Regions from separate parts of the Rhizobium sp. SEMIA 4085 genome, predicted to be linked through region 2. Evidence: riboswitches for the same ligand, from Rfam matches in the RefSeq annotation. Region 2 holds a riboswitch; each other region holds the start of a gene.
What was found. Region 2 has a riboswitch for thiamine pyrophosphate ahead of thiD (bifunctional hydroxymethylpyrimidine kinase/phosphomethylpyrimidine kinase). Riboswitches for the same ligand answer to the same signal wherever they lie in the genome.
Positions count from the first base shown of each region.

Region 1: it holds a riboswitch for thiamine pyrophosphate, as region 2 does, so the genes downstream of both, thiB (thiamine ABC transporter substrate binding subunit) here and thiD (bifunctional hydroxymethylpyrimidine kinase/phosphomethylpyrimidine kinase) in region 2, are expected to answer to the same signal.
Region 3: it holds a riboswitch for thiamine pyrophosphate, as region 2 does, so the genes downstream of both, thiC (phosphomethylpyrimidine synthase ThiC) here and thiD (bifunctional hydroxymethylpyrimidine kinase/phosphomethylpyrimidine kinase) in region 2, are expected to answer to the same signal.

Region 1 is NZ_JABEPH010000091.1:11,217-17,670, forward strand. Features, by position in the region: gene C9413_RS11920 (ABC transporter ATP-binding protein/permease) at 1-1,577, shown strand, start outside; gene C9413_RS11925 (ABC-F family ATP-binding cassette domain-containing protein) at 1,662-3,488, opposite strand; gene C9413_RS11930 (thiamine diphosphokinase) at 3,492-4,142, opposite strand; TPP riboswitch at 4,239-4,352, shown strand; gene thiB (thiamine ABC transporter substrate binding subunit) at 4,401-5,423, shown strand; partial or broken gene C9413_RS11940 (ABC transporter permease subunit) at 5,423-6,454, shown strand, end outside.
Region 2 is NZ_JABEPH010000076.1:3,573-12,379, forward strand. Features, by position in the region: gene C9413_RS10520 (ROK family transcriptional regulator) at 1-541, opposite strand, end outside; gene C9413_RS10525 (extracellular solute-binding protein) at 750-2,057, shown strand; gene C9413_RS10530 (sugar ABC transporter permease) at 2,134-3,072, shown strand; gene C9413_RS10535 (carbohydrate ABC transporter permease) at 3,065-3,913, shown strand; gene thiD (bifunctional hydroxymethylpyrimidine kinase/phosphomethylpyrimidine kinase) at 3,927-4,727, opposite strand; TPP riboswitch at 4,944-5,040, opposite strand; gene C9413_RS10545 (FkbM family methyltransferase) at 5,246-6,049, opposite strand; gene C9413_RS10550 (O-antigen ligase family protein) at 6,156-7,424, shown strand; gene C9413_RS10555 (HAD family hydrolase) at 7,452-8,150, opposite strand; gene C9413_RS33210 (ATP-grasp domain-containing protein) at 8,143-8,784, opposite strand.
Region 3 is NZ_JABEPH010000082.1:7,701-16,507, reverse strand. Features, by position in the region: gene C9413_RS11155 (LacI family DNA-binding transcriptional regulator) at 1-198, shown strand, start outside; gene C9413_RS11150 (DUF5054 domain-containing protein) at 210-2,135, shown strand; gene C9413_RS11145 (GntR family transcriptional regulator) at 2,324-3,094, shown strand; gene kduI (5-dehydro-4-deoxy-D-glucuronate isomerase) at 3,091-3,927, shown strand; gene kduD (2-dehydro-3-deoxy-D-gluconate 5-dehydrogenase KduD) at 3,933-4,688, shown strand; TPP riboswitch at 4,752-4,863, shown strand; gene thiC (phosphomethylpyrimidine synthase ThiC) at 4,956-6,782, shown strand; gene thiO (glycine oxidase ThiO) at 6,784-7,767, shown strand; gene thiS (sulfur carrier protein ThiS) at 7,764-7,961, shown strand; gene C9413_RS11115 (thiazole synthase) at 7,965-8,738, shown strand; gene C9413_RS11110 (thiamine phosphate synthase) at 8,735-8,807, shown strand, end outside.

The sequences.
Region 1 (6,454 bases), on a different contig from region 2:
TCCAGGTCTTCGCATTGATTGCCGGTTCACTTTTGCTCATGAACGTCGGCCAGGCGTGGCTCAACCAGATGACCGCGCTTTATATGCGCGAAGGTCTGACCCGCGATCTCGTGGATCACTGGCTGAAGCGCAAGCGTGCGCTGCGTCTCGCCTCAACCGGCCTGATCGGGGTCAATCCGGATCAGCGGCTGCATGAAGACGCCCGCAACCTTGCAGAAAGCACAACCGGCCTCACGCTCGGCCTCATCCAGTCGACAATCCTGCTCGTCAGTTTCATCGGCGTTCTCTGGGAGCTTTCGAGCGGCTTCGTCTTCCATTTTCGCACCTACGCCTTTGCCATTCCGGGCTATATGGTCTGGGCCGCGATCTTCTATGCGGCATCCGCCTCGATCCTCAGCCAGATCGTCGGCCGCAAGTTGGTGATCTTGAATGCCGACCGCTTCTCCAAGGAAGCGGAGCTTCGCTTTTCGCTGATGCATGCCAACGAGAATATGCCGGCGATTACCGTGGCCCGCGGCGAGGAAAACGAACGCCGGCGGATCAATGAGGATATCACTTCGGTACTTGCCATCCTGAAGCGGCTGACCATGGCCAGCACTAACCTCACCTGGGTTTCGGCCGGTTACGGCTGGCTGGTCATCGTCGTCCCGATCATCGTCGCGGCTCCCGCCTATTTTTCAGGCAGCCTGACCTTCGGCGAACTGATGATGTCCGTCGGCGCCTTCAACCAGGTGAATACCGCCCTGCGCTGGTATGTTGCCAATTTCACCGCGATCGCCGAGTGGCGCGCCACGCTGATGCGCGTGACCGATTTCCGCCATGCCTTGCACGGCATGGACGAACCCATCAATCCAAAGAATGCGATCACCTACGAGGATAACGCTGATACGCTCACCCTCAAGAATCTCATGATCGCCGCCAAGCTCGGCGAAGAGATCGATCTGTGCGGCGGCTTTGCCGTCGCCGAGACGGATGTCACGATCAGAGCCGGCGAGAAGGTCATGATCAACGGCGACCATAATGTGAACCGCAAGCTCCTGTTCCAGGCGCTTGCAGGCCTCTGGCCCTGCGGCAGCGGCAAGATAGGGCTGCCGCCCGCCGACGGCACGGTTTTCGTTCCAGAAGTGGCCTATGTGCCCGGTGGCACGTTGCGCGAAGCGCTGTCTTTCCCGGAACCGGTGGACACCTACAAGAGCGAGGACGTCGAAGCAGCGCTTCAGAAAGCCGGCCTTAGCCACCTCATTGCGCGTCTCGATACGCGGGCCCGCTGGGATAAGATGCTCGATTCCGACGAGCAGAAGGGGATCGGTTTTGCCCGCTTGCTGCTGGCCCGGCCGCGCTGGATCATCTTCGACGAAGTGCTGGAAGGTCTTGAGCCGGAATCGCAATCAACCCTGATGGCGCTGCTGGCGACGCTATCCGATTCCACCATGATTTATATCGGACGTTCCGAGGCCTACCTCGAAACCTTCAATCCGCGCGAGTTGCATTTGCATCCACTGGCGGCGCAGATCGAGCAGTCGGCCTCCCCGGCAGCAGGAACTGGCACGGCACACGCACCTGCACCGGTCATCTGAACGTCGCAGTACCATCCGTTCGTACCAATGCAAGAGCTGCGCGATCTGACAAAAGGCGGAAGCCTTTCCTCTTCAGGACGGAACCTAGCCCTCCAGCTCTTCGCGCAGCATTTCAAGCTCCAACCATTCTTCTTCCATCTTCGTCAGGCTATCGCGCAGCTTTTCCATCTCCGCCGCAAGCCGGTTGAAGGTGGCAGTATCTTTGCTGAAGAGATCGGGATCGGCCATCTTCTCTTCGCGCCTGGCGATTTCAGCTTCTGCCTTGGCCATTTCCTTGGGCAGGGTTTCGAGCGCGAATTTCTGCTTGTAGGAGAGCTTGCCTTTGCTCTTCGAGGCATCTGCCACAGAAGCAGCCGACTCAGCTTTCGGCTTCTCCGCGGTCTTTTCGATCTTCTTCCGCTCCTCCATTGCGCCCTTGCGCTGGGCAAGCATATCGGAATAACCGCCGGCATATTCGATCCAGCGCCCATCAGGCGCGTCGGGGACGGCGGGCGCAATTGTCGAGGTCACCGTGCGGTCGAGGAAGTCTCGGTCGTGGCTCACGAGGATGACCGTGCCCGGGAAGCCGGCGACGATTTCCTGCAGCAGGTCCAGCGTCTCGAGATCGAGGTCGTTGGTGGGTTCATCGAGGATCAGAAGGTTGGTCGGGCGCGCAAGGATGCGCGCCAGCATCAGCCGCGCGCGCTCGCCGCCTGACAGGTTCCTGATCGGCGTGCGCGCCTGCTCCGGCTGGAAGAGGAACTCCTTCATGTAGCCGGTGACGTGGCGTTGCTCCCCGTTCACCAGCAGGTTCTCGCCGCGCCCGTCGGTCAGGTAGTGCGCGAGCGTATCCTCCAGATTGAGATCTTCGCGCTTCTGGTCGAGCGTTGCAATCTCGAGATTGGTCCCGAGCTTCACCGTGCCGCTGTCCGGCGAAAGCTGTCCCGTCAGCATCTTCAGAATCGTCGTCTTGCCCGCGCCGTTTGGTCCGACCAGACCGATGCAATCGCCGCGATGGACGCGGATGGAGAACGGCGCAACAATTTGACGGTCATCGAAAGTCTTGGCGATCTTTTCCGCTTCGATCACCAGCTTGCCGGATTCCTGCGCATCGGACAGCGCAGCCTGCACGGTCCCCTGCGGCCCCTTGTGGCCACGATGCTGCGAGCGCATGGTCTGCAACTCGCCGAGGCGGCGCATGTTGCGCTTGCGCCGAGCGGTTACGCCATAGCGCAGCCAGTGCTCCTCGCGTTCAATCGCCTTGCCGAGCTTGTGCTGCTCCAGTTCTTCCGCCTCAAGCACCTGATCGCGCCAGGCTTCGAAATTGGCAAAGCCACGATCGAGCCGCCGCGACATTCCCCTGTCGAGCCAGACGGTCGCCGTGGAGACCTTTTCGAGGAAACGGCGGTCGTGGGAGATCATGACCAGCGCGCTGCGGCTTTTCTGGAGTTCGCCTTCAAGCCATTCAATGGTCGGAAGGTCGAGATGGTTCGTCGGCTCATCAAGCAGGAGAATATCCGGTTCAGGCGCCAGCACGCGGGCAAGCGCTACGCGTCGCGCTTCGCCGCCGGAGAGGTTTGTCGGGTCCTCTTCGCCAGTGAGGCCAAGATGCGAGAGGAGGTAGGTCACGCGATAAGGGTCATCGCCCGGCCCAAGACCGGCTTCCGCATAAGCCTGCACCGTCTTGAAACCGGCGAAATCCGGTGCCTGCTCCAAATAGCGCACCGTCGAGGATGGATGGCGGAAAACCTCGCCCGATTGCGATTCAACGATTCCGGCCGCAATCTTCAGAAGGGTCGATTTGCCCGACCCGTTACGGCCGACCAGACAGATCTTATCGCCCGGCTCGACCTGCAAGGCCGCGCCGGCCAAGAGAGGCGTTCCGCCGAAGCTTAGGAAGATATCGTCGAGTTTCAGGATGGGAGGGGCCAAAAATCAGACTCCGGAAAAATCATGGGGGCGGGCAAGGACGATCGCCCGGCCGCTGCCGAGCGTAAAACGAACCTTGCCTTCCGCGATGTTGGAAATGGTACGCGAGGAGCCGAAGGGCAAATGAAAATCGATGAGCGGATACCGGGCATTCTCGATATAAAGACCATGCAGTTCGCTGAATCCGGACACCGAAAAGAGGCTGTTCCTCGGCAAATCGAGCTCAATTTTGCCAGCGAGAAGCGGCACGGCCTCCTCCGTTCCGGAGGTCAACAGAATGTCGAAGCCCTGTTCGGCAAGGCTGACGGCGTAAAGCAGGAGCTGCAGCGCGTGGTCCGAGCGCTCGCCACCGAGCGCACCGGCAAGGACAAGTCGCCGTGCGCCGCGCGCAATCGCATCCGACACAGCGATTTCACCATCCGTTGCGGCCTTGGCGGCAGGGTAGGGCTGTTTCGGGACATGCGGAAATGCGCCCTCCAGATCCGGCGGCGTGGAATCGAAATCCCCGACCCAGAGCTCCGGCACCACGCCAAGCGCTGCTGCATGCCGCATACCGCCGTCGGCGGCGATGAAGCGGCTGCCTGAAACGGCAGAACGCAGGCGCTCGGTCAGGACGAGTTCGCCGCCGAGCAGGATCGTGAAAGTGGATTGGCTCATGGCATTGCCCATAGCGCAAAGCAGGGGCCAAGGGAAAGGGGCTACAGTCAGCGCGCTTCGCCCTTGTCATAAAGCCTTCATGGCGATACATCTGCCGATGCTCTAACGGGGTGCCTGGATGTCCGCAAGGATGCCGGCTGAGAGGCATCGAGCCAACCCGCGGAACCTGATCCGGTTAACACCGGCGGAGGGATTAGACGCGTGACATTCGGCAACGCCCTTTTCCCAATCAAAAGAAACTCAAGGAGGAGGCGCGCCATGTCCGGCCGCACATCGATCATCTCTTCGCTGACCGCAGCATTTTTCGCCGCGACGCTCGGCTTGTCTGCCGCGTACGGCGCTGAAAAGACGCTCACCATATACACTTACGAAAGTTTCACGTCCGAATGGGGACCCGGGCCGAAGGTCAAGGACGCTTTCGAGAAGACATGCGGCTGCACGGTCAATTTCGTCAGCGTCGCCGATGGCGTCGCCCTGCTTTCGCGTTTGAAGCTCGAGGGAGCTTCGACCAAGGCCGACATCGTCCTCGGCATCGACACGAACCTCGTCACCGAAGCCAAGGAGACCGGCCTGTTCGACGCAAGTGGTGTCGATGTCGGCGCGCTGAAGGTGCCGGGCGGCTTCGTGGACGATGTCTTCGTTCCCTACGACTACGGTCACTTCGCGATCATCTACGATACACAAACGATCAAGGACCCGCCTCAGAGCATGAAGGATCTGGTCGAAGGTGATCCTTCGCAGAAGCTCGTCATCGAAGATCCGCGAACCTCGACGCCGGGCCTCGGCCTGCTGCTCTGGGTCAAATCCATTTACGGCGACAAGGCGCCGGAAGCCTGGGGCAAGCTCAAGAACCGCATCCTGACGGTCACGCCCGGCTGGTCCGAGGCCTATGGCCTGTTCACCAAGGGCGAGGCGCCGATGGTGCTGTCTTATACCACATCCCCCGCCTATCACATGGTGACTGAGAATACCGATCGCTACCAGGCCGCAGCCTTCTCGGAAGGCCACTATATCCAAATCGAAGTCGCGGGCCTTTTGAAGAATGCTCCGGACAAGGATCTTGCCCGCGACTTCCTGGAGTTCATGATGACGCCCGGCTTCCAGGATACCATCCCGACGAACAACTGGATGATGCCCGTTTCCGCGACCTCCAAGCCGCTGCCGGATGCCTTTAGCAAGCTCGTCAATCCTGCCAAGACCTTCTTGATGAGCTCCGACGAGGTCGCCAGGAGCCGCAAGGCCTGGATCGACGAGTGGCTTGCGGCGATGAGCATGAACTGATGCTGCAGACCGCAGCCGAACGGCAGCGTGCATTGACTGGCGGGGCGATCAGCCTCGCCGCCGTCACGTTGTTTGTCGGCCTTGCGGCGTTCTCGTTGCTTTTTGCCGGAGGCGGCGCGGCCATCGTCGGCATTCTTTTCGATCCATATATTCTGCGTGTGCTGCGCTTCACGCTGCTGCAGGCGCTCCTTTCGACCGCGCTTTCCATCGCCTTCGCGATTCCGGTCGCACGCGCGCTCGCACGCCAGCCGCATTTTCCAGGACGCATCTGGATCATCCGCCTGATGGCGGTTCCTATGGGGCTGCCGGTTCTGATCGGCGCACTCGGCATGATCGGGATATGGGGCAGGCATGGGCTGTTGAACTGGCTTATGATGAACATCGGGCTTGACGAACCGGTGAGCATCTATGGGTTAACCGGCATCCTTCTCGCCCATGTCTTCTTCAACCTACCGCTTGCCTGCCGCCTGATGCTTGCAGGTCTCGAACGCGTGCCCGCCGAATACTGGCTGATGGCGAGCACCCTCGGCATGCGGCCCCGCTCGGTCTTCCGCTTCATTGAATGGCCGGCGATCCGCCCGCTTATTCCCGGGATAGCCGGATTGGTCTTCATGCTCTGCGCCACCAGCTTCACGTTGGTGCTAACCCTCGGTGGCGGCCCGGCAGCAACCACGATCGAGGTCGCGATCTACCAGTCGCTCCGTTTCGATTTCGACCCCGGCCGCGCAATCGCGTTGTCGCTCCTGCAGATCGCGCTGACGGCGATGATCCTCGGCGCGATGGCACTTTTTCCGCCTGCCGGAGATGAGGGCCTGACCGAAGGCCAAGACATCAAGCGGCTTGATGGCAAAGGGCCATGTGCCAGATTGGCCGACAGCCTGCTTTTGCTGATCGCCGTTCTCTTCCTCGGTCTTCCCCTTGTGTCGATCATCGCCGCCGGGTTGCACGCCGATCTCATAAAGCTGCTGCAGGAGCCGATCTTCTGGCAGTCAGCCGGGATGAGCTGGGCGATCTCGCTTTCGGCCGCCCTG
Region 2 (8,807 bases):
CCGAGGCGAAATCGACATTCGTATCCCGAAAGATGGGGCTGCTGCGAACATGGCCAGTGCGATGCTCGATAACGCCCGGAAGCCCAAGGCAAACGGTATCGACATCTTCCAGCGACAAGCCGGCATCCACGACGCAGCGGCGCACGCCATCCTCCACCAGGTCGGCGATGACTGTGATCGGCTGCCGGTCGATGCGGATAGGCAGGGTGAGTTTCGAAAGCACGTCTCCGCGGAAATCGGTGAGGACGAAAACGAGCCGGCTTGCGGCAATTTTGGCACCGACGACGCGCGCGGCATCCGGGTTCAATTCCAGCATCACACGGGGACGGCCGCGAGCCCCCTCGTTGCGGATATCGCCTTCGTGGCGCGGCAAAATGAGCCCGTCATCGAGAAGCGAGGCGGTAATTGCCGATACCGTCGTGGTCGAAAGTTCGGTGCGTTCGCTGATCTCTACACGTGCGATCGGTCCGTGGCGGCGGATCGTGTCCAGCACGTTCAAGCGATTGATCGCGCGCATTAATTCAGGATCTGCGGTCTTCATGAAAACTAGCCGGGCAATCGCTTTGCTTCAGGGCTCAGCCCCGATTATTTTCGACGGGATACGAATTAAATAACAAACAGTTTGCGGATGCTGTCAAGCAGATTTGCCAAAAATTTGCTCTATCGGGTTGACATCAGTCAGAGCTGCGTTGAATTATTCCGCATAGGGGAAAAATTAGTGAGGACGTTGGCCCCCGGGAGGAAAATCCATGACGTATATTCGCACGAATGCTGCTCTTCGCGCCAAGCGCATCGCATTTCTGGCCGCTGCCGCAGGCATTTCCGTGATGCTCGGAGCCGGTGCAGCCTGCGCAACAACGGTCGTAAAGTGGCTGCATCTGGAGCTCGATCCAGCTTACGTGGCCAAGTGGGAGGAAATTGCCAAGGCTTATGAAGAAAAGCACCCGGATGTCGACATCCAGATGCAGTTTCTCGAAAACGAGGCATTCAAGGCAAAATTGCCGACGCTTCTCCAGTCCGACGATTTACCGGACTTCTTTTTCAGCTGGGGCGGGGGCGTCCTCAAACAACAATCTGAGACCGGTGCGCTTCAGGATGTGACAGCCGCGCTCAATGCGGATGGCGGCAAGCTGCGCAATGCCTATAGCGCCGCCTCTGTCAGTGGTCTGACCTTTGACGGCAAGGTCTGGGCAATGCCATACAAGGTCGGACTCGTCAGCTTCTTCTACAATAAGGAGCTCTTTGCAAAGGCTGGCGTGAAGGCCGAGGATATCAAGACCTGGGCCAGCTTTCTCGAAGCCGTGAAAAAGCTCAAGGACGCCGGCATCGTGCCGATCGCAGGTGGCGGCGGCGAAAAATGGCCGATCCACTTCTATTGGAGCTATCTCGTCATGCGCGAAGGCGGAGAAAAGGTCTTCGATGCTGCCAAGAAAGGCGAGGGCGAAGGCTTCTTGGATCCGGCGATCATCAAAGCCGGTGAGGATCTTGCCGAACTCGGGCAGCTTGAACCCTTCCAGCCTGGCTATCTGGGTGCGACCTGGCCGCAAACGCTGGGCGTCTTCGGCGATGGTAAGGCCGCTATGATCCTCGGTTTTGAGAATACCGAAGCCAATCAGCGCAAGAATGCCGGTGACGGAAAGGGACTTTCGCCGGAAAACATCGGCCGCTTTAACTTCCCGGCCGTAGAAGGCGGCGCCGGTAAGGTAACCGATACTCTGGGTGGTTTGAACGGCTGGGCGGTAACCAAGAAGGCTTCCAAGGAAGCAATCGATTTTCTCGCCTTCCTGACGAATGCAGAAAACGAAAGATCCATGGCCAAAGCCGCGATGCTTCTGCCGGTGGCCGTCGGCGCCGATGATGGTGTGACGAATTCGCTTCTGGCTCAATCCGCCAAGCAACTCGCCGCCTCGACCTGGCACCAGAACTATTTCGATCAGGATCTCGGCGCTGCCGTTGGCCGTGTCGTCAATGACGTCTCCGTTGAAATCGTCTCCGGCCAGATGAGTTCGCAGGATGGCGCCCAGCAGATCCAGGACGCCTTCGAACTGGAGCAATAACCCCTCCGCTTCCTTTGTCCCGGCGCCTTCTCAACAGGTGCCGGGATCGAACCAGGCGCATGCGAAGGCAAGACAAATGGCGAATATTTCCATTTCATCGGCGATCGGTGCGGCAAGACCGGTCAGGAGCGCGACCAGAAACCGCAGTTCGGCCGCGCATGACCGCTGGGCCGTACTTCTGCTCTTTCTGCCGCCGGCTCTGCTGCTTTTTACGCTCTTCGTCATCATGCCGATGGGCGAGGCGGCCTGGTACAGCCTCTATAAGTGGAACGGCTACGGCATGCCGACGGAGTTCATCGCGCTCCGCAACTTCCAAGTCCTCTTGCGCAACGCCGCCTTCACACAGGCGCTTGTCAATAATGGGCTCATTATTCTGATATCCATCGCCATCCAGGTTCCGCTGGCGATCTGGCTGTCGACGATGCTGGCCCACCGTATCCCCGGCGTCGTCGCCTTCCGCTTGATCTTCTTTCTCCCCTACGTTCTTGCCGATGTCGCAGCTGGCCTGATCTGGCGCTTCGTCTATGACGGCGACTACGGGCTCTTTGCCGCAATCTCGAACTTCTTCGGTTTCGCGACCCCCTATGTGCTCGCCGACAAGGATCTCGCCATCTACGCAGTGCTTGCCGTTATCGTCTGGAAGTATTTCGGCTTTCACATGATGCTCTTCATCGCCGGCCTGCAATCGGTCGACAAAAATGTGCTCGAAGCAGCTGAGATCGACGGGGCGACAGGCTGGCAGAAGTTCCGCTATGTGACACTGCCACTGCTTGGATCCACGCTGCGCCTTTCCATCTTCTTTGCGGTCATCGGTTCGCTGCAGCTCTTCGACATGATCATGCCGCTGACAGGCGGCGGGCCATCGAATTCGACGCAGACGATGGTGACTTTCCTTTACACCTACGGGGTCATGCGCATGCAGGTTGGTCTCGGCAGCGCCGTCGGTGTCGTCCTCTTCATCATCTGCATGTCACTCGCCTTCGGCTACAAGAGGATTTTCATGCGCAATGATTGATACGAGCTCCACCATTCGCATGCCGCTGCAGACGCGCGTTTATCTCTACGTGTCGCTGACGTTGATTGCGGCGCTGGTTCTCATACCGTTGCTGACGACGGCGCTCGGCGGTTTCAAGACGCTGGGCGACCTGCGCACCAATCCCTTTGGGCTCCCTACAGAGTGGCAATGGTCGAACTATACCGATATCCTCTTCGCGGAGCGATACTGGCTGCAGATCTTCAATTCGTTGGTAATTGCAGCGCTCACGGTCTCTCTCACGCTGATCGTCTCGTCGATGGCCGCCTTCACCTTTGCGCATGTCCGTTTCTTCGGCTCGTCGTTCCTGCTGAACTATTTCCTGCTCGGCCTGATGTTTCCGGCAGCAACGGCGATCCTGCCGCTCTTCATCCGCATCCGCGATCTGGGTCTTCTCGATACCTATTGGGGCGTGGTGCTGCCGCAGGTCGCATTCGGCCTCGGCATGAGCATTCTGCTTTTCAGGAATTATTTCAAAAACCTCCCGGAAGAATTGTTCCAGGCGGCCTTTGTCGACGGTTGCGGCTATCTGCGCTTCTTCTGGTACATCTCGCTACCGCTTGCGCGGCCGATCATTGCAACCATCAGCATCATCTCCTTCGTTGGCAGCTGGAACAGTTATATCCTGCCGCTGATCATGCTGAATTCGGAATCGAAATATCCGTGGCCGCTCGGCATCATGGTCTATCGCGGCGAGTATGGCACCGAATGGCAGCTGGTGCTCGCCTTCATCACGCTTACCATCCTGCCGACGGTGATCGTGTTCTTCGTGGCCCAAAAGCATATCATCGCCGGTCTGACCGCTGGCGCCGTGAAGACCTAAGCAGACCCGTGCATCATGGCCAGAGCTGATGAAAATGCTGAACCGGACCATGGCCCGAACCGACGCTGAGCGTGCCGGCTTTGGCAACGGCGGCAGCCAGGTAATCTTTGGCTGTCGCGACCGCGGCCTCGAGCGATCCGCCCTTTGCGAGCTCTGCTGCAAGCGCGCTCGAAAGCGTGCAGCCGGTGCCGTGCGTGTTCTTGGTCGGAACGCGTGGCGCTTCAAACCAGGTAATCCCGCTTTCGCTTACCAGGACGTCAGGGCTTTGCATCCCGCCAAGATGGCCACCCTTTACGAGAACGGCAGAGGGACCGAGCCCACGCAGCTTTTCCGCTTGCCGCTCCATTGCATCTCGGGTCCCTGCAACCGGCTCTCCGAGCAGAGCGGCGGCTTCTGGCAGATTGGGGGTAAGAAGAGTTGCGAGCGGCAAAAGCCGGGTCTTGAGAAAATCGATGGCTTCAACATCTAGGAGGGCAGCACCTCCTTTGGCAATCATCACCGGATCGAGCACGATCGGTATGCCGCAGTGCGGCAAGAGCGCATTGGCGACAGCTTCGGCAATCGGTGCATTGGCGATCATGCCGATCTTCACCGCATCGACGCGGATATCGGCGAAGATCATGCCGATCTGCTCGGCGACGAAGTCAGCGGGAACTGCATGCACGCTGGAAACGCCCTGGGTATTCTGAGCCGTCAAGGCGGTCAAAACGGCCATGCCATAGGTGGCGCGCGCCGAACAGGTTTTCAAATCGGCCTGGACGCCCGCGCCGCCCGAAGGGTCGGAGCCGGCAATGGAAAGAACGTTACATATCATGCGCGTGCCTTTCGGATTGCGTCAGTCATGGTCGCGAGCTGCACAAGCGCGTCAACGAAACGCCTGAAATGGATCCAGACCCGATATTCATCGCGACGTAGTCGGTGATGATTGCACGAGCAGCGGCGTCGCGCCCCTGGCAGCGAGTGTCCGGGTGAACTTCGTATCGGCATCTGCCCCTTTCCGGCGGGGCAAATGCGCGGGGAGCCGGACTGAACAAGGCTCCGAGCGACTCCCTCCGCCAGCATTATCCGGTTCAGGTTCGAAGGGTACTTCTCAGCCCGTCTTGCAACGAACGCCCCTGTCTCTCATCGCGGTCTTCATTGCAGACAAATCTCTGTCTGTCACCCCTAAAAAAAGCATGGCTGTATTGCCTGACGTCAGATCCCGCTACCAACATCTGCGCTTTGAGAGCCTTATGAGCGAAGGCGGGAATAACGACGTTTTCATGCCGCTCTTGTATTTCGGCAAGCGGCGGAGTTGAAAGCTTCGATGACGGGATGACGAGAACGAACCCCTCAATGCTGCGATACTTGTTGGGACGCTCCGGCGCGTTCGGCCGGAATGCACACCCACTCGGGGCGACTGCGATCATGAATTGCGTAATCGTTTTCGCTAAATATCCTGGCTACATCGTCAAAATTCTCGGTAACTTCCACCACTATAAGTGGCCTTATATTCGCCAGACAGTGCGAACTGCCGAGAAGCACACGGTGTTCGGCACCCTCCACATCTATCTTCAGCAGCGCCGGACGAAGGCCCGTCTCTTCCAAGAACGTGTCAAGCTGCATCATCTCGACCGTGACGGATTCCATCAGCGCATCGCTGAACGCATTTTCTCGGTTTTGTTCAAAATTTTTATAGTTTTTGTCCAATGAATTGTTCTGGCCCGATAGGCCTTCTATCCAGAATTCCACGGGGCCATCGAGATCTCCACACGCGGCCTCAACGATTTTAATGTTCGCAAAGCGCTCTGTATTGGTTCGAAGATATGGCAAATTGTTGGGCCCAGGTTCGAAAACGATAACAGTACCGTCATTGCCAACAATCTTTGCTAAATGAACCGAAAGATAGCCGATATGGCCGCCCAGCTCGACAACGATATCTCCGGGCTTTGCAAGCTCGGCGAGCGTCTTCATGATATGCTTCTCGCGGTGCTTCCCTTTGAACCAATATCCCCGATGTCTATACAGGTTTAATCTTATGGGCGCATCGCGCCACCAATGATGGCGCACGGTAATATCGCGCGTTCCCCAAGTGCGAAGGAAATGTAGTGCAACTCGCCGCAGAGGACGGTATCTCGCCAGACTTCGCAGCGGCATCGTACGGTCTCCGATCGAAGATGATTGAAGGACAAGCTCTCCAAGCTTGGAAGTTACTTCACTTTTTTGCGTTTTAGAATACCTTAAACAGACGGAGGCGTTGGCGATGAGCTTAAATGACGTTACATCGGCTGATAAAATCGATGAACGTGCAAAGGGGCATGGACAACCTTCGGTCGCGACAATTTCGCAATCTTTGGAATTATATGCATTCTTTGCTGCTATATTTCTATGCTCGATGAATTATTTTAGAAGTGACTACATTTATTTCACGCTTGCAGATCTGTCTTTTTTTCTTTGCTTTTCCCTCGCTGTTGCGAATGCGAATATTGTCGTCGATGTAATTGGCAAGCTGAGCACGGCCGCCTGGTGTTTTGGGCTTGCCTTGCTGCTTTTGGGATTGACAGCAAGCAGCATCGTAAGCCCCGCGCCGGAACGGGGACTCGTGGTCGTCCTGCAGTATTTCTACGCGTACTTTATTGTGCTGCTTTTGTTTGGTGGAAGGAGCTATGACGAGCTCTTAGTGGCCGCAAAGATTTATGTCTTTTCGATATTTATAATTTGTATACACGGTATTTTTCTCATTCATGTTCTCGGAGAGACAAATACGCAGTTCGTCACCGGGAGCGGACGCTTTAACGGATTGATGGAAAGAGAAAATGCGTGCGCCGCCGTTATTGCGCTCGCAATTCAGGTCCTGCTTCTGCTCGTTTCCTTAAGAAAATTAAACAGGTTGCTCGCGCTTTGCGCGTTTATAGTCATGACCTACGGTCTTCTTCTGACTGGCTCTAATACCGGGCTTATTGGCTGCGGGATAGGCATTGCGATCTTTCTCTTGTTCAATCTTACGTGGAGAACGGTTGTGCCTGCCGCCGCTCTCTGCCTCTGCATTCCACTTGTCGCGATTACACCGTTGCGCGACTATCTGCCGGACGTTTTCCAAAAACGCGTGCTTACCGCTGTCGATACAGGAGACATCAGCCAGGCGGGAACGTTTGGTCGTCGCTTTGAGCTCATACAGGAGGCGGCCGGTCAAACGGGCTCCACGCTTTTGCTCGGGATTGGAGCGGATCAGTACCGAGTGAGCAGCGCCGTACAGAGGCCCGTACACAATATCTACCTGCTTCTTTGGACGGAGGGGGGCCTCATCGCGGCCCTTGGCTTTGCCGTCATGGTGATCAGCCTCTTGGGACCGGCGCTTGCGGCTAGTCGCATCAAGAACGGCCTTCCGTTCGCGATCTGCATCTTTGCGACAGTTGCGGCGTTTTTGGCTATGGGCAACGCAATGACTCATATGTATGGACGTTTTTGGCCGGTTCCGCTGCTTATTCCTGCCGTTCTAGCGCAGGCCTTTGTGAAACGATCGCAAGCGTAGTCCCTTGGGAGGGGTCGTGATTGTAAATTATGGCGCAGTGCGGAGCGTCGCGAGGCACGCGTCGAGATCAAGTAGACTGGTTATCACCGCATCGGGTCTCTGGTCAGGCTTGGTGGCGGATGCCATGTGGATGCGGCCGATCCGGGCAATCTGGATCGTCCTCCATCCCAGACGCCGCGGAGCGATAAAATCCTTGGCGGGATTGTCAGCTACGTAAACCAGCTCCGCGCACGGCACTCCTGACCATTCTTGGATAGCCTCGAACGCCCGCGGATGCGGTTTCCAAAACTTTGGGCCCCAGACATCTGTATAAATGATGTGGTCTAGAATCTCCTCAAGGCCCAGCGCCTTGACCTTTGCCATTTGTGTTGCTGCGTAGCCGTCGGTTATGAGGGCCAGGCGCGCCTTCCTCGCAGGATTGCAAAGATATTCCAAAGCATCGGGGGCCAACGCTATGCGTGGATGATGTTGCCGGTAAACTTCAATTAGCTTTGCAGTCAACGTCCGGTCCCCGGCCATGCCTGCAGCGGCGAGCGCTTCGTCGAACACGCGTGAGCGTCTGCCCGTAGCAAAGATTGCGTGGCAATGATCAGCGAAATTCGCAACGCCCATTTCTCGATCCAGCCACGCGGACGCGGCCTCGAAACCACTCTTGGCAAAGTCGCTTTCGAGATAGAGTGTGTCATCCAGATCGAAGACTAGAACACCACCTCGTGGTTCACACATCTTCACCATCCACGAAGATCGCTTCGTCGTAACGCAGCATCAACACGCCCGAATGCCAGTTGTCATGACAGCTTGCAGGTAAGCCCGAGACTTCCTCGAGCAGCCATTTTGCAAAATGCGCGCCCGCATGATCAGCCAGAGGATAGCCTCCTCCGAACCGTGCGTTGATCTCGATCACTTTGGGGCCGACAGCGCCGTCGTCCATAATCTGAAAGCAGAACGCACCCCTGAGGCCCGGCAGCGCAGCGACGATATCATGCGCGATGCGGGAATGTCGCGGCTGGCGCTCGGTGATGCCTTTTTCGACCTCGCCGGCTCTGACACGAACGCGACGATGTGTAATGGCTGTCTGTAGTCTGCCGCGCACGTCGACAAAGCCGTTGACCGTGTATTCCGCGCCGGTCAGATTTTCTTGCACAATCATCGGTTCGGTGACCTTGGCGGGCAGCTCATCTCTCGAACCGGCGACGCTGATCGCGCGGCTGGCGCTTCCAGACCGCGGCTTTACAAATACCGGCCAAGACCATTCGCTGGTCGCGGCGAACTGCTCAAGTGCGATGGTGCGCGGGACGGGGACTCCCGCCGCCTCAAGCACAGTCATCGTTTCAAGCTTGTCGCGAACGATGTCGACCACCGCCGGTTGGCTGACATGAACGC
Region 3 (8,807 bases), on a different contig from region 2:
GACGTCAAGATCGTCGGCTTCGACGACATCCCGCAATCGCATTGGAAGAGCTACAACCTCACCACCGTCCGGATCGATCTGCCAGATCGGGTTCGGGCGCTTGTCCGGCTGATGCTCAAGCGGCTCAAGACACCCGAGGCCGGACCCTTGATCGAGACGCTGAGCACCCGTCTCGTCGTGCGCGGCACGGTTGGCTGAATGGAAGGTTCATGACGCAAAAGCGTGTGCATCTGGTCTTCAAGACCCATCTCGACATCGGTTTCACCGACCATGCCGAAAAGGTCCGCCGTCAGTATCACGAGCGCTTCATTCCGCAAGCGATCGAGACGGGCCAGCATTTTTACGCTGAAGATCCAGATGATTTGAAGTTCATCTGGACCACCGGCGCCTGGTTGATTTGGGACCATCTGAATTCGTGCCGGCCGCAAGAGGTGGCGAAACTGGAGCAGGCAATCGAACGCGGGCTCATCCGTTGGCATGGCCTGCCGTTCACCACGCATACGGAGTTGATGTCGCCCGACCTCTTCCGGGCCGGTCTTTCCTACTCGCAGGAACTGGATCGGCGCTTCGGCAAGAAGACGATTGCAGCGAAGATGACGGACGTGCCGGGACACACGCTCGGCATGGTGCCACTGCTTGCCGAAGCCGGCATTCGTTTCCTGCATCTCGGCGTCAACACTGCTTCGCCGCCGCCGCAGGTGCCTGATATCTTTCGCTGGCGCGCGCCCGGCGGCGAAGAGATCGTTGTGATGTATCAGCGTTCCTATGGCGAAACATACTTCCCGGACGGTGTTTCCGAGGGTTTGGGCTTTGCGCACACGAGCGACAATATTGGCCCGCAAAGCGTGGCGCAGACAGCCGACGTCTACCGGCAGATGCACCAGCGTAATCCCGATGCGATCATCCGTGCAGCGACGCTCGAGGACTACGGGGCGCTTCTTTGGGAAAATCGCGAACGCTTTCCGCGCATGGAGCTCGAGCTCGGTGATAGCTGGATTCACGGCATTGCCAGCGATCCGCAGAAAACCGCGCAGTTTCTCGCGTTGCAGCGGCTCTATGACCGCTTTGCGGCTGAGGGCTTGAATTCCGCCCGGCTCGCATTCGGCCGCAAGCTTGCGATGGTTGCAGAACATACCTGTGGCGTCGACATCAAATCCTATCTCCGAGATGACCAGGCATGGTCCCGCGAGGATTTCGAAACAGCCCGGGCGAGCGACTTCCGGTTTGCCTATGCGGAAGCCTCCTGGAATGAGCAGCGCTCCTATCTCGATGAAGCCGTACGGCAGCTGGATGGCGCCGATGCCACGGCGGCAAAGGCCGCTCTAACCGAGCTTTCCGCGCCCGTTATGATCTCGGCGGGCGAACGCCAGCAGCGCCTTTCGGCCGGTGGTTGGGCTATTGATGTTGATCCAGTATCCGGCGACATTTGCGCTCTTACGATGCCTACCGGCAAGAAGATTGCCGGTCGCAGCGGATCGCTGATTGCCTATCGCTACGAGAGCTATGACGCCAGCGATGTCGCCCGGCATATGGATACATATCTTACGCATCGTCAGGAATGGGCGATCCTCGATCACGACAAGCCGGGGCTTGCCAGGTCCGGTGCTGCACTGTCGAGAACCTACATGCCTGCCTTGAAGGCCGCTGGTCGAGCAGGGGTGCTGCTTGCGATGCCCGATGAAGCGGTCAGCCGATACGGCGCGCCGGAGTATGTCATGCTGCAATTTTTAACGCGCGGCGATGCTCTTGAGTTTCGGCTGACGATGCATTCAAAAGCGGCCAACCGCATGCCGGAGGCAAGCTTTCTTTCCTTCACGCCTCAAGCAAAGGCCGAATGGAGCTTGCGCAAGATGGGGCTCTGGCACAAAAGCGGCGATATTGCTCGAAGCGGCGGCGCTCAGCTCCAGGCTGTTAGCGGCGTTCGTGGCGATATGAATGGGACTGTGCTGTCCATCGAACCATTCGACACGCCGCTCGTCGCACCGCAAAACTGGGATTTTATGACTTTTTGCAAAGCGTTGCCTGACTTTTCCGACGGCGTGCGCTTCAACCTGCACAACAATAAATGGGGTACGAACTTTCCCATGTGGTGGGAAGGCGACTTTTCGGCGCGCTACCGTCTCAGAGTCACCTAAGGAGCCAGCCTCCTGGTTGCTAACGTTTGCCGCTTTCACGCCGCCCCTTTTTATTCGCCCATCCATCGATCGATTTTCCGTTGCCCGCAGTCAGATACTAATATACTACTTCCGCGAAGGCCTGCGGGAGGGCAATCGGTGCAAGTCAATCGGTATTTCAAACTGCGATTTGACAAAACGCGTGGCCAATGAGCGAAGCACGCAAGAAGCGGTCCTTGGCGGGCGTAACCCAACTTTCCCATCAGCGTGCCGCAGCTCCTCGCGCCGCAACCCTGGTCTACGATGTCTTGCGCGACGACATCCTCTCGCTTCGGCGCAAGCCCATGGACTTGTTGAGCGAGAAGGAGTTGGAGGCGCATTTCGGCGTCAGCCGAACGCCGATCCGCGAGGCGATCTTACGTCTTTCCGACGATGGCCTCGTTGATATCTTTCCCCAGTCCGGCACGTTCGTCTCGCGCATTCCGCGCCGCGCTCTCTATGAAGCCATTCTTGTGCGCAAAGCCCTTGAGATAACCACCGTCGGCCATGCCGTCGACAAGATGACGCCAGCCGGCATCCGCCTGCTCGATCGCAATCTCGACGACCTTGGCGCCTGCCTTCGCAATGGCGACGTGGCGGCATTCCACCGGCTTGATATCGATTTCCACAAACTGATCAGCGATATCGCCGGCTTTTCCGGCATCTGGGCAATTATCGAGCAGGTCAAGGTGCACAGCGACCGTTACCGCCTCCTGACGTTGCCGCAGGATGGCCGTCTCGCCCGCGTCATCGAGGAGCATTCGACCGTCATCGGCTATATGCGCAGGGGCGACAAGAAGGGTGCCGTCGAGGCAATGGACCTCCATCTCGGCAGACTTCTGTACGAGGTCGAAAGGGCCGAAATCTGGGACCCGAATTACTTTATCGAAGATGCGAAGAAATCTTTGGTATGCACTGAAAAGAAAGGAAATTTTCAATGAAAGTCGACGTAAGACATGCTTCCCATCCCGAGGCCGTCCGCGCCTACGACACCGACACACTGCGACGCCACTTTCTTGTCGACACCGTCTTCGAAGGCGGCGAAATCAGGCTTACCTATTCGCATTACGACCGCATGGTGATCGGCGGCGCAATGCCGCTCGGCGCCGCGCTCACGTTGACGGCGCCAAAAGCAATCGGCCAGGAAACCTTCCTTGCCGAACGCGAACTCGGTGCGCTGAACATCGGGGGAGCAGGCCGCGTCCTGGTCGACGGCAAGGCGTACGACAGCGCGAAATACGATTGCCTATATATCGGCAAGGGCGCGGTGGACATCCGCTTCGAAAGTGCTGATGCCGGTAATCCCGCCAAATTCTACCTCGTTTCGACGCCGGCACATCAACCGCATCCCACGGTGCTATTGACGCGCGAACAGGCTCGGCATCTCACGTTTGGCGAAGCGGCAACTGCCAACAGGCGATCAATCTTCCAGTTCATCCATCCCGAGGTCTGCCAGTCCTGCCAGCTCACCATGGGACTGACCGTGCTGGAGCCGGGCAGCATCTGGAACACCATGCCGAGCCACATCCATGACCGTCGCATGGAAGCCTACCTGTACTTCGATCTCGATGCCGATCAGCGCATCTTCCATTTCATGGGCGAACCGCAGGAGACCCGGCACATGCTGGTTGCAAACGAGCAGGCGATCATCTCGCCTCCGTGGTCGATCCATTCAGGTGCTGGCACCAAGAATTACAGCTTCATCTGGGCGATGGCCGGTGACAACAAGAGCTTCACCGACATGGATCAGATCGCGATTGCAGATTTAAGGTAAGTCCAATGGCAAACCCATTTGATCTTTCCGGCCGCGTGGCCATTGTCACCGGCGCCAATACTGGCATAGGGCAGGGCATTGCGATGGCGCTTGCGCAAGCAGGTGCCTCGATTGCCGCCGTCGGCCGCTCGTCCATGGATGAAACCGAGGCGATGGTCACGGAGGCTGGCGCGCGCTTCCACGCCATCAACGCCGATCTTGGCACGATCGCGCCGGTAAAGCGCATCGTCGCCGAAACGCTCTCGGCCTTCGGTGCACTCGACATCCTCGTCAACAATGCCGGTATCATTCGCCGCGCCGATGCGATCGACTTCACCGAGGAAGACTGGGACGCAGTCATCGACACCAATCTCAAAACGGCCTTCTTCCTGGCTCAGGCCGCTGGCCGCCACATGATCGAAAAGGGCAGGGGCAAGATTATCAACATCGCCTCGCTGCTGTCCTTCCAAGGCGGCATCCGCATTCCGTCCTACACGGCCTCCAAGAGCGGCCTTGCCGGTGTCACAAGGCTGCTTGCCTGCGAATGGGCAGCCAAAGGCGTCAACGTCAACGCCATCGCGCCCGGCTACTTTGTCACCAACAACACGACGGCGCTCCGAGAAGATTTGGACCGCAGTACCGCCATTCTGGCACGCATCCCGGCAGGGCGGTGGGGAGTGCCCGCCGAACTCGGCGGTGCGGCGGTGTTTCTCGCCTCATCCGCGTCCGACTACGTCCACGGCACCGTCCTGCCGGTCGACGGCGGGTGGCTGGCACGCTGACTGCAAAGGAGGGTGACGTGAGCCGCTCGTCTTGACACCGGCGACACCCGACCTTAACCTTTGAACATTCACCAGGGGGGTCCCGGCAAGGGGCTGAGATACTGCTGTCGCGCGCAGTGACCCGTTGAACCTGATCCAGTTCATACTGGCGTAGGGACGGTGCGAGCGCTCGAAAGGCTTGGAATTCACGCGTGGAATCCATGCCGGCGTCTTTCCATCATTCCGGCTGAGGACTGGGTCTCCAATCACAACTTGGAGCCTCAAACCATGAATATTGCCGCAAAGACCATTACCCCGACCGTTACCACCGGCCCGTTGCCGGCATCCCGCAAAGTTTACGTTGCGGGAGATATCCATCCCGGCATTCGCGTGCCTATGCGCGAGATCAGCGTTCATCCGACCGCAGGCGAGCCGCCAGTCGCGGTCTATGATTCGTCTGGCCCTTATACGGTCGAGGGGGCCGATATTCGCATCGAAGAAGGCTTGCCTCAGCTTCGGCGCGACTGGGTGCTGGCCCGCGGCGACGTCGAGGCCTATCAGGGTCGCCACGTGCGCCCGGAAGACAATGGTTTTGCCAGCGGTGAGCGGCTGACGCCCGAATTTCCCGGCCAGCGCCAGCCGCTGCGGGCCAAGAATGGCAAGGCCGTCACCCAGCTTGCCTATGCGCGTGCCGGCATCATCACGCCGGAAATGGAATTCATCGCCATCCGCGAAAATCTCGGCCGAAAGGCTCAAGGCGAGGCCATAGTGCGCGACGGCGAAAGCTTCGGTGCCCATATCCCCGACTATGTCACACCGGAATTCGTCCGGCAGGAAGTGGCCGCAGGCCGCGCGATCATCCCCGCCAACATCAATCATCCGGAGGCCGAACCGATGATCATCGGTCGCAACTTCCTGGTGAAAATCAACGCCAATATCGGCAATTCCGCCGTCACTTCGTCGATGGCCGAAGAGGTCGAAAAGATGGTTTGGGCGGCGCGCTGGGGTGCCGATACGGTCATGGACCTTTCGACCGGCCGCAACATCCACAATATCCGCGAATGGATCATCCGCAATTCGCCATTGCCGATCGGTACCGTGCCGCTCTACCAGGCGCTGGAAAAGGTCGAAGGCGTTGCCGAGAACCTGACATGGGAGGTTTATCGTGACACGCTGATCGAACAGGCGGAACAGGGTGTCGACTATTTCACCATCCATGCCGGCGTGCGGCTCCACTATATCCCGCTGACCGTCAACCGGGTGACCGGAATCGTCTCGCGCGGCGGCTCGATCATGGCGAAGTGGTGTCTGCATCACCACCGTGAGAGTTTTCTTTACGAGCATTTCGAGGAGATCTGCGATATCTGCCGCGCCTATGATGTCTCCTTCTCGCTCGGCGACGGCCTGCGGCCGGGCTCGATTGCCGATGCCAATGACGCAGCGCAGTTCGCCGAGCTCGAAACCCTTGGCGAACTGACGAAGATTGCCTGGGAAAAGGACTGCCAAGTGATGATCGAAGGGCCAGGCCATGTTCCGATGCACAAGATCAAGGAAAACATGGACAAGCAGCTTGCCGTCTGCGGCGAGGCGCCCTTCTACACGCTCGGCCCTCTGACGACGGATATCGCACCCGGCTACGACCATATCACCTCAGGCATAGGAGCTGCGATGATTGGTTGGTTCGGGACGGCCATGCTTTGCTATGTCACGCCAAAGGAGCATCTGGGGTTGCCGGATCGCAATGATGTCAAGACCGGGGTGATCACCTACAAAATCGCAGCGCATGCCGCCGACCTCGCCAAGGGACATCCGGCCGCGCGTCTTCGCGACGACGCATTGTCCCGCGCCCGCTTCGAGTTCCGCTGGGAGGATCAGTTCAATCTCTCGCTAGACCCGGAAACAGCCCGCAGCTTCCATGACGAAACGCTGCCGAAAGAGGCGCACAAGGTCGCGCATTTCTGCTCGATGTGCGGCCCGAAATTCTGCTCCATGCGGATTTCGCACGACATTCGCGCCGAGGCGCAGAAGGAGGGCCTGGATGCGATGGCAGCAAAATTCCGAGAGGGCGGGGATCTCTACGTTCCAATCGAAGCACTTCAGCATTCGGGCGACTGAGATGCGCGTGCTTGTCAAAGGGGCCGGCGTTGCCGGCCTCTCGGTTGCCCATGCGCTTCAAGCCCGCGGTGCTGATGTGACGGTCGTGGATCCGAATGAGGGTTTCAGGGGTGCCGCATCCTGGTTTGCCGGCGGAATGCTGGCGCCTTGGTGCGAGCGGGAAAGTGCTGACGAAGCAGTGCTCTTACAGGGCCTCGACGCCGCCGACCGGTGGGAGGCGATGGTGCCGGGAGAAGTGCGACGCAATGGTACGCTCGTGGTCGCGCCGGCCCGCGATCTTGGTGAACTGCAACGCTTCGCCAGCCGCACGACCGGTTGTGAATGGCTCGATGGGAAGGCCATTGCCGGGCTGGAACCCGCCCTTGCCGGGCGCTTCCGGCAAGGCCTGTTCTTTCCTCGCGAAGCCCATCTTGATCCCCGCCGGGCGCTCGCAAGGCTGCGGGAGAGGCTTGCAACGCAGGGCGTGTCCTTCGTTCGAGATGCCGACGAGGTCAGCTTCGACGACTATGTCGACTGCACTGGTGCGGCGCAGATTGGCAAGGCCGGCGGACTTCGCGGTGTTCGCGGCGAGATGCTCTATCTCAAGACCCGGGAGGTGGACCTTTCCCGCCCGGTTCGCCTGCTGCATCCGCGCATCCCGCTCTACATCGTCCCTCGCAGCGACGGGCTTTTCATGGTCGGTGCCACGATGATCGAAACCGATTTCGACGGGCCGATTTCGGCACGCTCGTTGATGGAACTGCTGAACGCCGCCTACGCGCTTCATCCGGCCTTTGCAGACGCAACCGTCGTCGAGACCGGCGCCGGAATCCGCCCCGCCTTCGCCGATAACTTTCCCCGCGCCGTCCGCGACGCGAACACAGTATTCGTCAACGGCTTGTATCGTCACGGTTTTTTGCTGGCACCGGCAATGGCGGCCGAAGCTGTGGAGCTTGTATTCGGCAAACCCCAACAAGTAGGCCAACAAGAAGGGATGTTTTCATGAGACTGATCATCAATGGCGAGGCTCAGAATATCTGTGCCAAGACGCTTTCCGAGCTGCTGAGCCTGATGGAGTACGAAGGCGAGTGGCTCGCAACCGCCGTCAACGGCGAGCTCGTCCACCGGGAGGAGCGGGCGGGCCATACGCTTGACGAGAATGACCGGATAGAAATTCTGACCCCGATGCAGGGAGGTTGAGCCATGCTGAACCTTTATGGAGCCGAAATTGCGTCCCGCCTTCTTCTCGGAACGGCTCGCTATCCCTCACCGGCAATCTTGACTGAAGCCGTCCAGCGATCGCAGACCGCTATCGTCACCGTCTCTTTGCGGCGTGAAACCGCCGGCGGCCGGAACGGTGGTGGGTTTTTCGACATGATCCGGGCGCTCGGCGTACGTGTGCTGCCCAATACGGCCGGCTGCCATGGCGTCTCCGAAGCCGTGCTGACGGCGAAGATGGCGCGCGAGGTGTTTCAGACCAACTGGATCAAGCTGGAGGTGATCGGCAATCACGATACGCTGCAGCCCGATGTCTTTGGGCTGGTCGAAGCCGCGCGTATCCTCTCGGGTGAGGGCTTCGAAGTCTTTCCTTACACGACCGATGATCTTGTGGTGGCGGAACGCTTGCTGGAAGCGGGGTGCAAGGTTTTGATGCCCTGGTGCGCGCCGATCGGCAGTGCCGCCGGGCCGCTCAATCTCTCTGCCCTTCGAGCGATACGCGGGCATTTTCCCGAGGTGCCGCTGATCGTCGACGCCGGCATCGGCAGGCCCTCGCATGCAGCAACCGTCATGGAACTCGGCTTTGATGCGGTTCTTCTCAACACCGCTGTGGCGGGCGCCGGCGATCCTGTCTCCATGGCCGAGGCTTTTGCCAGGGCAATCGAGGCGGGCCATCAGGCATTCGGTGCCGGTATGTTGGAGCCGCGCGAGATGGCCGTGCCCTCGACGCCGGTCATCGGAACGGCGGTCTTTGCATGAGGCTCGATCCATTCTATCTGATTGTCGACAGCGCAGAGTGGATCGCCCGCTTGGTCCCGCTCGGCGTCA